3 regions of the Xenorhabdus budapestensis genome follow, and region 3 is predicted to be linked to each of the others. Evidence: riboswitches for the same ligand, from Rfam matches in the RefSeq annotation. Region 3 holds a riboswitch; each other region holds the start of a gene.

Region 1 (4,266 bases), 2.0 Mb from region 3:
GCCAGTTCAAGGGCTCGGGTTAAATGAGAACGTTCAGCTTGATAATTCAGTGTTGATGCTTCAAATATTTGTTCGAGCGATGGTTGAGAACAATCCTGCCATCCCTGAGCCATGACAATGCCATCGGAAACCGCCAGTGCCTTGATACGTGTCTGGCGATACTGACCAAACAGCTCCCGGGTCTGCGCTTGAGCAAGGATCGCAGCCAATTGCATAGCAAGTGTCACCATAAAGGATTCTTCACTTTCATCAAATAATCGGCGTTCATTCTGTTGAACAACCAAAATCCCTTGCAATTGGCGACGATAAATAATCGGAACCCCTAAAAAGGCCCGCAGATTCTCTTCTTTTACTTGAGGAATATATTTGAAACTAGGATGGTCACGCACATCGGCAAGGTTGATTAATTCCGACAAATGCCCGACTTCCCCCACAACGCCTTCATCAAAGGAGAGGCTTATCCCCTGTTTTCCCGGCTTTTCCAACCCCTTAGTAGCCATCAGGTAATAGCAACGACGCTGATGGTCTGCCAGATAAATAGAACAAACATCCGTGTTCATTGCTAAACAGGTTTCATTGACTAATAACTCAAGCGCTTCTGATAAATTTGTTGCCATCGCAACCTTTTCAACAATTTCCCGTAAGCGCATGAGCATAACGATTACCTAAATTAATTATCTAACTTCTTCTACGACGATATATATAGGTTGAATAGGATTGTGAAGTAGATTCCTGCGTTGGCATCACAATAGAAGAAAATTCTTTCATCACACGGCGGTATACATCTCGTTTAAACGAAACAACTTGCCTGACAGGATACCAATAACTCACCCAACGCCATCCATCAAACTCTGGTGTACTACTGCGCTGAACATTAATATCTGTTTCATTACAAAGCAACTGCAATAAAAACCAGCGTTGCTTTTGCCCGATACAAACGGGCTTTGTATCCCAACGCACCAAACGCTTGGGTAATTTGTAACGCAACCAGCTACGGGTGGAGGCGAGAACCCGTACGTCTTTGCGATTTAAACCAACTTCTTCGAACAACTCACGATACATCGCTTGTTCTGGTGATTCCCCCGGATTGATGCCCCCTTGAGGAAACTGCCAGGAATGCTGCCCATAACGGCGGGCCCAGAGAACCTGCCCTTGACGATTACAAATTACAATTCCTACATTCGGGCGGTAGCCATCATCATCGATCACCAGACTACCTCTTGATAAAACGAATTTGAAAAGATAGTTAATTGTTTCACACTCATCTCAAACGGTAAACCTCTATGATGGGGCTTTGCAGTTACAACTGAAGTCTCTACAATACGGTCATCTCAACGGGGTGCGATTGTTGCCGGGCAACATCGCTGAGAACAAACCCGTAGAACCTGATCCGGCTGATATCGGCGTAGGGATTTGAGTTGCTATTCATTGATATATAAATAGTAATTTTATCTGGCACTTTCTCAAATCCTTTGCCAATTTGCTAATAACTCATTTAATTATGAGTGCTAATAGTTACTGTTAATAACTACTATTAATAACTACAGGAGAGCAAAGTGTTTAAGCATCTATTTTTCCGATTTATTGCGAGATTTATTGCGATAAGTGCATTATCGATTTCTGCATGTGCCTTTGCTCAAGCAGCACAAGCAAAACCCACATTAACCGTTTATACTTATGATTCATTCGCTTCTGAGTGGGGCCCCGGCCCTGTTATCAAAAAAGATTTTGAAGCGGAATGTGACTGTGAATTGAAACTCGTCGCCCTGGAAGATGGTGTATCTTTGCTGAACCGTATAAGAATGGAAGGCAAAAAAGCATCGGCAGATGTTGTTCTGGGGTTAGATAATAACCTGATCCAAGCTGCCCAACAGACTGGATTATTCACTCCCAGCCATGTTGATACAACAAAGTTAAAACTGCCTGTCACATGGAATAACAATACCTTTATTCCTTACGATTACGGTTATTTTGCCTTTATTTACAACAAAAATACCTTGCCTAATCCCCCCAAAAGCATGGAAGAGCTTATTAACAGCCACCAGAATTGGAAGATTATTTATCAGGATCCACGTACCAGTACTCCTGGGTTAGGTTTTTTACTCTGGATGCAGGATATCTATGGTAATAATGCTGCGCAGGAGTGGCAGAAAATCGCCAAAAAAACACTGACTGTCACCAAAGGCTGGAGTGAGGCTTATGGGTTATTCCTGAAAGGTGAAGGGGATATGGTGCTTAGCTATACCACATCACCGGGCTATCACATCGTATCCGAGAAAAAAGATAATTACGCCGCTGCTATATTCAACGAGGGGCACTATTTACAAATTGAAGTCGCCGCCCAGTTGGCTTCCAGCAAACAGCCTGAACTGGCACAAAGATTCATGCAATTCATGGTTTCACCCGCATTCCAGCAAGCTATTCCGACCACCCAGTGGATGTATCCCGTGATTGACGTACCTCTACCTGAGGTTTTCAAACAACTGCCTGTGCCTGAGAAATCACTGCAATTCAACGCAGAAGATGTAGCCAAACACCGTACACAATGGATCCGTACATGGCAAAGTGCTGTAAGCCGTTAATTGCAGGTTGGTTACTGCCGGGGGTGATTGCCTCCGGCCTGCTGCTTCTCATTGCCCTGTCAGCTTTCGGGGTACTTTGGTTTAATGCGCCTGAAAGCCACTGGCAGGCATTTTTGAGTGACAGCTATCTGTGGCATGTCATTCGTTTTACTTTCTGGCAAGCGTTTTTGTCTGCTTTATTCTCAGTCACACCTGCAATATTTCTGGCAAGAGCGCTCTATCGCCGTCGTTTTCCGGGCAGAACGCTTTTTTTACGTCTATGCGCCATGACGCTGGTACTTCCTGTTTTAGTCGCCCTGTTTGGCATACTGACTGTTTATGGGCGTATTGGCTGGCTGGCTAATCTTTGCCAATGGATAGGAATTGAATACCGTTTTACCCTTTACGGCCTGCAAGGTATTTTGTTGGCGCATATTTTCTTTAATATGCCAATGGCAACACGATTACTGCTCCAATCGCTGGAAGGTATCGCAGTAGAACAACGGCAACTTGCAGCACAGCTTGGTATGAATGAATGGCAACATTTTCGCTTTGTCGAATGGCCTTATCTACGCCGTCAGATCTTGCCAACCGCAGCGCTGATTTTCATGCTGTGTTTTGCCAGTTTTGCCGCGGTGCTCGCATTGGGAGGCGGCCCTTCTGCAACTACAATTGAACTCGCTATTTATCAGGCTATTAAGTATGACTACGATCTTGGTCAGGCTGCTCTGCTCGCGCTGATCCAACTCTTTTGCTGTCTTGGTCTGGTTTTGCTGAGCCAAAAGCTCAAAGGAGTTCTTTCGGTGGGGTATGGTCATCAACAACAATGGCGTAATCCACAGGATTCATGGCTGAAAAAACTATGTGATGGATTGCTTATCACCACAGCATTGCTGTTTTTGCTCCCTCCTTTACTGGCCGTCATTGTAGATGGTTTGAACAGTGCCGTGTTTGATGTCCTCAGTAAACCCGCCTTGTGGTGGGCTTTCACAACATCCGTAATTATCGCACTGGGCGCTGGTTTCTTATGTGTTTTACTGACTATGATGCTGTTATGGAGCAGCCGTGAGTTACGCCTGCGTCATTTATCCCGTTGGGGACAAGCAATAGAAAGCAGTGGATTATTAATTCTTGCTATGCCCGGTATTGTCCTTGCAACAGGCTTTTTTATTCTGCTGAATAATACTGTTGGGTTGCCGGATTCCCCTTATGAACTGATTATCCTGACCAATGCGTTGATGGCAATTCCCTATGCTTTAAAAGTGCTGGATAATCCAATGCGTGATCTGGCTGAACGCTATAATCCGCTATGCCGCTCTTTAAATATTCAGGGCATCCACCGTTTACGCTGGATTGAGCTTAAAGCTCTGAGAATCCCATTAGCGCAGGCACTGGCTTTTGCCAGCGTGCTGTCAATCGGGGATTTTGGTGTTGTCGCATTATTTGGAGACGAGAATTTCCGCACACTGCCTTTCTACCTTTATCAGCAAATCGGGGCATATCGCAGTCAAGATGGTGCTGTGACTGCATTCCTGCTACTGCTTCTCTGTTTTATTTTATTTAGTGTTCTTGAACGATTACCGGGTCGACGCCATGATTAAACTTGAAAATGTTACTTACACCTATGAGCAGATTGCCATGCGTTTCGATGTCAACGTCGAAGCGGGCGAACGTATTGCAATCCTCGGCCCCAGTGGGGCGGGCA
Region 2 (4,266 bases), 1.5 Mb from region 3:
TAGGTGATCAGCCCCTGTTTCACATCCTCTTTGTTTGGCAGGCCGAGATGCTCTTTGGGAGTGACATAACACAGCATGGCACAGCCGAACCAACCGATCATTGCAGCACCAATACCAGAGGTGAAATGGTCATAACCCGGGGCGATATCAGTTGTCAGTGGCCCCAAGGTATAGAATGGCGCTTCGTGGCAGTGCTCCAGTTCTTCTGTCATATTGCGGCGAATTAACTGCATCGGAATATGCCCCGGCCCTTCTATCATCACCTGAACATCATATTCCCAGGCGATTTTGGTCAGTTCACCGAGGGTATGTAGTTCGGCAAATTGAGCTTCATCATTAGCATCCTGAATGGAGCCGGGGCGCAATCCGTCCCCCAAAGAGAGGGAAACGTCGTAGGCCGCACAGATTTCACAAATTTCACGAAAGTGAGTATAGAGAAAGTTTTCCTGATGATGGGAAAGGCACCATTTCGCCATAATTGAACCACCACGGGAAACAATGCCTGTCAGGCGCTTGGCGGTCATGGGAACGTAACGCAGCAACACCCCTGCATGGATGGTGAAATAATCCACTCCTTGTTCGGCCTGCTCCAGTAACGTATCGCGGAACGTTTCCCATGTCAGGTTTTCCGCTATGCCATTGACTTTTTCCAGTGCCTGATAAATAGGAACTGTGCCGATGGGTACTGGACTGTTACGTAGTATCCATTCACGGGTTTCGTGGATGTAGCGTCCGGTGGAGAGATCCATCACCGTGTCAGCACCCCAACGGGTAGACCAAATCAATTTTTCGACTTCTTCTTCGATAGAGGAAGTGACGGAGGAATTACCGATATTGGCATTAACTTTCACCAGAAAATTACGACCGATAATCATCGGTTCAGATTCTGGATGGTTAATGTTAGCAGGAATAATCGCACGGCCGGCCGCCACTTCCTGACGAACAAATTCCGGTGTGATGTTATCCGGTAAGTTTGCGCCGAAACTTTGCCCTGTATGTTGTTGGAGCAGAATTTCACCACGGATACGCTCACGCCCCATATTTTCACGCAGTGCGATAAATTCCATTTCCGGTGTGATGATACCCTGGCATGCATAGTGCAATTGAGTCACGCGCCTGCCCTGTTTGGCTTTTAATGGATGGGAACGATGTTTGAAGCGCAGGTGATCCAGTCCGGCATCTGCAAGGCGCTGTTGAGTAAAATCAGAACTGAGGCTTGCGACAGATTCAGCATCATTGCGCTCTTCAATCCACGGTTGACGGAGCTTTTGCAAACCCGTTTGTACGTTCAGTATGGCTTCTGGATCGCCATAAGGGCCGGAAGTGTCATAGACTGGCACGGGTTCGTTTTCCTCAAATTGAGGATTCTCTTTCGTTCCGCCAATCAGTGTGGGAGATAACTGGATTTCCCGCATGGGAACCCGAATATCTTCGCGTGATCCTGCCAGATAAATACGGTTTGAATTGGGAAATGTCACACCTTGAATCGAACTGATAAATTCCTGTGCTGCATCTCGTTGGACTTTACGTGGCCGTGCTGGATGGGCTTTAGGTGAGATATTGGTTGCAGGGATAATGTCAGCAGTAGAGGTAACGCTGTTGTTAGTAATAGCATTAGACATAGCAAATTCCTGACTGTGTTATCGCCTGTCTCATTGCGCAAATAAAAAACATGACGCTCAGATAGGGCTTAAGTTGAGAAAATTGCTTGTCTGGAGCTCGCAGGGAGTAATGGTTGATTGCTGAATTACGTCATCCGGACAGATTTGTTTGTACAACAATTTATCTGTACAACAACAAGAAGAACACATCAGCGGGGTGATTACTCTTGTTCCCTTCGCGGGTATTAGCCCGATCAGGTTCTGCGGATCCCGAATAAACGGTCTCAGCCTGTGTCCACCGTGAGATAGGGTGAACGCTAGGCACTCCGACAAGAAAACACCCAGAGTATAAAGGGGATTCTGAAAACTGCAACCAGAAAGCACTAAGCTGAAACCAGAACTCTTCGTGTGAAACTGACTTCCTGGGGTTAATTATTTGACTATAAAGCCCAATTCAATTGTTTCCAGCCATGAACTTCTGCTGCTGCCCGCAATTGTATATCTGGATTGACGGTAAAGACTTTGGTGGCAAATCGGCACATCGGTAAATCATTCGCAGAGTCTGTATAAAAATAGATATGTTGTGGCGATAAATTCTGCTCTGCCAGCCATTGTTGTAAACGGGCAACTTTTCCTTCCCGGAAGGTAGGGATACCCTGAATGTCTCCGGTATAACAACCATCTTTCATTACCATATCAATCCCCATCGCTGTTTGTGCTCCAAATGCAGCAGCGATTTTCTTAACTACAAAAGAAACGGTGGCAGAAATGATGATAATAGGAATGTTTTGATGGCGGTAGATATCTAATTGTTTTCTGGCGGCAGGATAGAAGACAGGTTTGATTTTGGTTTCCACGAAATCGGTCAGCCAGATATCTATTTGCTCATGAGGAATTTGGCTGAGTGCCTGTAAGTTGGTCGCCAGATACTCTTGCATATTCAGTTTTCCTGCACAGTAATCCAATATCATTTTCTGGTCTGCCTCTATAAAGCGTGGGTCAGTAATGATGCCTTTTTCCCATAAATAATGAGTCCAGAGCTGGCTGGAATCCCCACAAATCAGGGTGTCATCCAAATCAAATACGGCAACCTGTTGTGACATAGTTGTTATTCCTCAATTTAGGATACCTATTGATACCTGCATATTATTGATTGAAAGCAAATCAAACACTTTATCTGCATTAAATGAACATTCAGAAACGTAATTAATATAACAGACTGCAGACAGAATTCGATGAAGAGGAGTATGCTGTACTTACACTAAGATTTAATAACATTTAATTAATATTTCAATGTGGCTATGACACAACATCCGATGCAACAAATGATGGAACCGATAATGCAAAAAAAATTAACAGGCATAGAACGAGGCTGGTGGATTGTCAGCCTTGAAAACAGAGTTTGGCTACCACAAGGGGAATTGCCATTAGGAACAGCCAACCAGTGGTCATTGCAAGGTTATGTAGCTTACGCTATCGGTGAATGGTTAGGGGAAACTGTTTGGCTGGTAGGCCATAAGATGGAGGCAGATATGTCTTCTCCTCGTCGGATTGCAGAGCAAGATCCCAAGTTATTTCAACTGGCAGGACGCGGAATCCAATTGGCTGAGTTCTATCGTTCTCATCATTACTGCGGTTACTGTGGACAAAAAATGCAACAGAGCCAGCATGAATGGGCTTGTTTGTGCCAGAGCTGTGATGAACATTATTATCCGCAAATTGCACCTTGCATTATTGTCGGCATTCGTCGCGATGATCACATTCTGCTGGCACAGCATCAGCGCCATCGTAACGGTATCCATACGGTACTTGCCGGATTTGTTGAAGTGGGGGAAACACTGGAAGAAGCTGTACATCGTGAGGTGATGGAAGAGAGTGGAATAAAAATCCGTAACTTGCGTTATGTCGCTTCTCAACCGTGGCCTTTCCCAAATTCATTGATGATGGGATTTCTGGCGGATTATGATAGCGGTGAAATTGAGCATGACCCTGTCGAACTTATTAGCGCAGATTGGTATCGCTATGATCAGCTTCCCCTTATCCCTACGTCTGATACGATTGCCCGCCGTTTGATTGAGGAGGCGGTTGCATTATGTCGTCAGCAGTGATGTTGATTGATCAATGAGTTAATCCTTTTTAAAACATGTCCATATCTGTGCGGGGTAGCTGGTAACAGCTACCCCTACTGCGACCGTATAAAGCATGAGAGTTACCTTATGTTTTGTATAAGGATTCGATATCCATATCAAAACGGGTAACTCTTAATCTTTAATACACCTTATTGTTTTTGTTCCTCTAGGCCTCGGTTTTTCAGCATATGCTTAATACTCGGTGGCTTACCGCGCCAGTCGATATACAGTTTTTCCAAGTCTTCACTATTACCACGTGACAACACCTTATCGCGGAAACGTTGGCCATTCTCTGCCGTCAGGCCTCCGTGTTCGGTAAACCAGGCAAAAGCATCATCTGCCAGCATTTCTGTCCACAGATAAGCATAATAACCGGCAGCATAACCGCCACCCCAAATGTGGTTGAAGTAGCTGGAACGATAGCGCGGTGGTACGTAGCTGAGATAGATGTTGTCTTGTTGCAGAGACTTGGCTTCAAACTTATCCACGTCCTGCTGTGGCTGAGCAGCGGTCAGCATATGCCAGTGCATATCCAG
Region 3 (4,266 bases):
CAACGACAAATAAAACAGTTTAAACCGGTTCCAAGCATCGTAAAGAGGACTAGATGATAGAACAAATAGAACAATCTACGCTTAAGCGTGGTTTAAAGAACAGGCATATCCAGCTTATTGCTCTCGGTGGCTCAGTAGGAACAGGGTTATTTTTGGGCATTGCTCAAACGATAAAAATGGCTGGGCCTTCGGTTCTTCTTGGGTATGGCATTAGTGGATTTATTGCATTTTTGATAATGCGTCAATTAGGTGAAATGGTTGTTGAAGAGCCTGTAGCGGGTTCGTTTAGCCACTTTGCTTATAAATATTGGGGTAATTTTGCGGGTTTTCTATCCGGTTGGAATTATTGGGCAATGTTTATACTTGTCGGGATGGCGGAACTCACTGCGGTCGGTATGTATATCCAATATTGGTGGCCTGAAATTCCAACATGGGTTTCTGCTGCAATATTCTTTGTGCTGATTAATACCGTAAATTTGATTAATGTCAGGTTATATGGGGAAGCTGAGTTCTGGTTCTCTATGATCAAAGTTGCAGCTATCATTGGGATGATCCTTTTTGGCTCTTATCTGCTCATTTCTGGCACGGGAGGGCCACAGGCCAGTGTAACTAATTTATGGCAGCAGGGCGGTTTTATGCCTAATGGCGCTGTCGGCCTGATTATGGCAATGGCCGTTATTATGTTTTCATTTGGTGGCTTGGAAACTGTCGGGATCACTGCGGCAGAAGCTGAAAACCCGGAAGTTAATATTCCAAAGGCAACTAATCAGGTTGTTTATCGTATTCTGCTGTTTTATATCGGTTCGTTGTTCATTTTGCTTTCTCTCTATCCGTGGAAAGATGTTGTGGAGGGAGGCAGTCCATTTGTTTTAATTTTCCATAATTTGAATAGTTTTTGGGTCGCAAATGTCCTGAATATCGTTGTATTGACTGCGGCGTTATCTGTTTATAACAGTGGCGTTTATTGTAATAGTCGAATGCTGTATGGCCTGGCGAAACAAGGTAATGCACCGCGTATTTTGACTAAAGTGAACAAGCGTAGTGTTCCTGTTTTATCAATTGGATTGTCGGCGTTGGCTACATCAATAGGTGTATTGATTAACTATATTATGCCGGGTAAAGCATTTGAGCTTTTGATGGCATTGGTAGTTACAACGCTGGTGATTAATTGGATTATGATCTGTATGTCACACTTGAAATTTCGCGCTGCAAAAAATGCAGAAGGTGTTAAGACAAAATTCCAGGCATTTTGGTATCCATTTGGTAATTTTCTCTGTTTGATTTTCTTGGCTTTCATTCTTGTTATTATTCTGATGATGCCTGATATACGTATATCAGTTATTCTGATGCCGTTTTGGATCGGAATATTATGGGTAGGTTACTTATCTTCTAAATCAAATAAGGTCAGAGTATAAATTGTCTTGCTGAAAATGCGTACACTTTTCCAGCCGGGCATAATGCCCGGCTGATTTTTATAATGAATCCAATTTTATTAGATCGTTATGGCAGAGTGCTATTTCGGTAAAAGAAAATTGGTTAAAAAACCTACCTACAAAAATTGCATATAAAATAAATGTTATCCTGAAATGATATTTATTGTAGGTTGATATCTGGACAATTTGTTATTTAAAGCCCAGTCACTTTAGTGCTATAAAAATTATGTCATCATCTGACATATTGCCAGAATAGCAAGAGCTCAAAAGTTAAAGCATGAGTGTTTTGATTGAACAATATTTAATAAAGGTTAAACAAAACGTAAACTAATCAAATTTGGAGTAATCATATTTTACTTTCAAACATTAACATAAAATTAGCTATTATTTTGTTGCTTATTCAATTTATTTTGAAAGTTATAACTCTCTAGAATACCTCTTAATAGGTGTGAAAAACAGAATTATATATTAAATAAGTAAAAATGATTTCATTAAGTTAATGTTTTATTTTTCTGTTAATTCATGTGGTTATGTAATATAAATGCTTCCGATCAATATCAAATCGGAATAGATATTAAGAATTTAAAATATGTGCGTTAGCTCGTGCACCTGAAAAAAATGGCTTGCGATTATATAAAGAGTATGTGATAAAAACACCTGGGTAAACGAAGTACTGTTTCTGTTAATGAATAGCAGCAACGAATACTGGTTTGTTTCTTTTTATGCCAATCGGCGAATAAAGTGATTCAAAGGAAATTTTTGAAATGGCAAAAATCACTGGTACTGTGAAGTGGTTCAATGAGTCTAAAGGTTTTGGTTTTATTACTCCAGCTGATGGCAGCAAAGATGTATTTGTACATTTTTCTGCAATTATGAAAGATGGATTTAAAACATTGTCTGAAGGCCAACAAGTTGAGTTTGAAATTCAGGATGGCCCTAAAGGTCCAGCCGCTGCAAATGTCACTACTTTATAGTAAGAAGCAGTAATAAATTTATTTTAGCTGGTATGTTGGTGGCTGGCTGAATATATTTATCGTTAATATTTTCCATTAATTAATGATAACGCATTGCAAATATCACTCTATTGGGATACTAATAGAGTGATTTTTACTTTGGCTCGGGGCGTTCTTAAATGAACTGAGAAGTACCCGTATTACCTGATCTGGATAATGCCAGCGTAGGGAAGTCTTGGTATCTCTTGTTTGATACCCGCTTTTCTTGGGCTGGTGGTAGGAACTACCATCATGAGAATTAATTCATTGACTATTGCAGGAACCGATCCTAGCGGTGGTGCCGGCATTCAAGCCGATCTAAAAACATTTTCTGCCCTTGGCGTATATGGAACAACTGTAATAACAGCTCTCGTTGCGCAAAATACAACAGGAGTGCAGACAGTTTACAATATTGAACCCAGTTTTATTTCTGCTCAACTTGAATCGGTACTTTCAGATGTCAGAATAGATAGTGTTAAGATTGGAATGTTATCTAATTCTGCTAACGTTCATGTCGTTTCAGAAGCTTTCCACCGTTATCCGGTTCCTTATATCGTGTTAGATACCGTTATGCTGGCAAAGAGTGGTGATCCTTTATTATCGCAGGAAGCGGTAAAAGCTATGACGGAATTATTATTGCCAATCGTTTCTTTGATTACACCAAATTTACCCGAAGCCGCAACGCTATTGAAATGCTCTCTTGCGGAAACGGAAGATGAAATGTTGCGACAAGGACGTGAACTGTTATTGATGGGGTGTCAGGCCGTTTTATTGAAAGGAGGGCATTTGAAGCATGGAGAAAGCCCAGATTGGCTGTTTACGTCTGAAGGGGAATGGCGTTTTACAGCCCCCAGAATTAATACACGCCATACACATGGAACAGGTTGCACTTTATCGTCTGCCCTTGCAGCGCTGCGGCCGCGTTATTCCGATTGGAAGAGTACAATACCCGTGGCAAAGGCCTATTTGCAGAATGCTCTAATGCAGGCAGATACGCTAGATGTAGGGAAAGGAATAGGGCCGGTACATCATTTTCATCAGTGGTGGTAGGAAATAGTAGTAGGAATTATCACCATAATGTCGTGGTATTGTGATTCGAAAATGGGGATATAATATCCCCATTTCTAATACAGTGAATAACACAACAAATGAAGTAGGTTTTATCAGGCAATAGTGACGCTTTTGTCGAGATACACATCCTGAACAGAATGGATCAGTGCAACGCCTTCTTTCATTGATTTCTTAAATGCCTTGCGTCCCAGGATCAGTCCCATACCTCCGGCACGTTTGTTAATGACTGCGGTACGGACAGAATCACTCAGATCATTCACTCCGGAAGCTCCGCCAGAATTGATCAGGCCTGCACGTCCCATATAGCAGTTGGCGAGTTGATAGCGAACCAAGTCGATAGGGTGATTTGTTGTCAAATCAGTGTAGACACGTTTATCTGTGTGTCCGAAACTGATTGCAGTATATCCGCCATTGGTTTCTGCCATTTTTTGTTTAACGATATCTGCGCCGATAGTAGCTGCCAGATGGTTTGCCTGACCAGTTAAGTCGGCACTTGTATGGTAATCAACGCCATCTTTTTTGAAAGCTGAATTGCGTAAATAAGCCCACAATACAGTTACCATACCTAATTCATGCGCTCGTTCGAAAGCGGCAGAAATTTCTTCTATTTGACGGCGCGATTCGGGAGAGCCGTAATAAATCGTGGCACCAACTGCAACTGCCCCCATATTAAACGCTTGCTCAACGCTGGCATACAAGGTTTGGTCATATTGAACTGGATAGGTCAATGTTTCGTTGTGATTAAGTTTCACCAGAAACGGAATTTTATG

The links. Region 3 has a riboswitch for thiamine pyrophosphate ahead of thiD (bifunctional hydroxymethylpyrimidine kinase/phosphomethylpyrimidine kinase). Riboswitches for the same ligand answer to the same signal wherever they lie in the genome.
Region 1: it holds a riboswitch for thiamine pyrophosphate, as region 3 does, so the genes downstream of both, thiB (thiamine ABC transporter substrate binding subunit) here and thiD (bifunctional hydroxymethylpyrimidine kinase/phosphomethylpyrimidine kinase) in region 3, are expected to answer to the same signal.
Region 2: it holds a riboswitch for thiamine pyrophosphate, as region 3 does, so the genes downstream of both, thiC (phosphomethylpyrimidine synthase ThiC) here and thiD (bifunctional hydroxymethylpyrimidine kinase/phosphomethylpyrimidine kinase) in region 3, are expected to answer to the same signal.

What each region holds. Positions count from the first base shown of each region.
Region 1 is NZ_CP072455.1:3,842,075-3,846,340, forward strand. Features, by position in the region: gene ptsP (phosphoenolpyruvate--protein phosphotransferase) at 1-656, opposite strand, end outside; gene rppH (RNA pyrophosphohydrolase) at 679-1,209, opposite strand; TPP riboswitch at 1,326-1,430, shown strand; gene thiB (thiamine ABC transporter substrate binding subunit) at 1,557-2,582, shown strand; gene thiP (thiamine/thiamine pyrophosphate ABC transporter permease ThiP) at 2,558-4,162, shown strand; gene thiQ (thiamine ABC transporter ATP-binding protein ThiQ) at 4,155-4,266, shown strand, end outside.
Region 2 is NZ_CP072455.1:395,578-399,843, forward strand. Features, by position in the region: gene thiC (phosphomethylpyrimidine synthase ThiC) at 1-1,622, opposite strand, end outside; TPP riboswitch at 1,816-1,940, opposite strand; gene HGO23_RS01620 (HAD family hydrolase) at 2,042-2,704, opposite strand; gene nudC (NAD(+) diphosphatase) at 2,942-3,709, shown strand; gene dcp (peptidyl-dipeptidase Dcp) at 3,880-4,266, opposite strand, start outside.
Region 3 is NZ_CP072455.1:1,870,013-1,874,278, forward strand. Features, by position in the region: gene HGO23_RS08520 (amino acid permease) at 54-1,415, shown strand; gene cspE (transcription antiterminator/RNA stability regulator CspE) at 2,198-2,407, shown strand; TPP riboswitch at 2,542-2,634, shown strand; gene thiD (bifunctional hydroxymethylpyrimidine kinase/phosphomethylpyrimidine kinase) at 2,675-3,475, shown strand; gene fbaB (class I fructose-bisphosphate aldolase) at 3,589-4,266, opposite strand, start outside.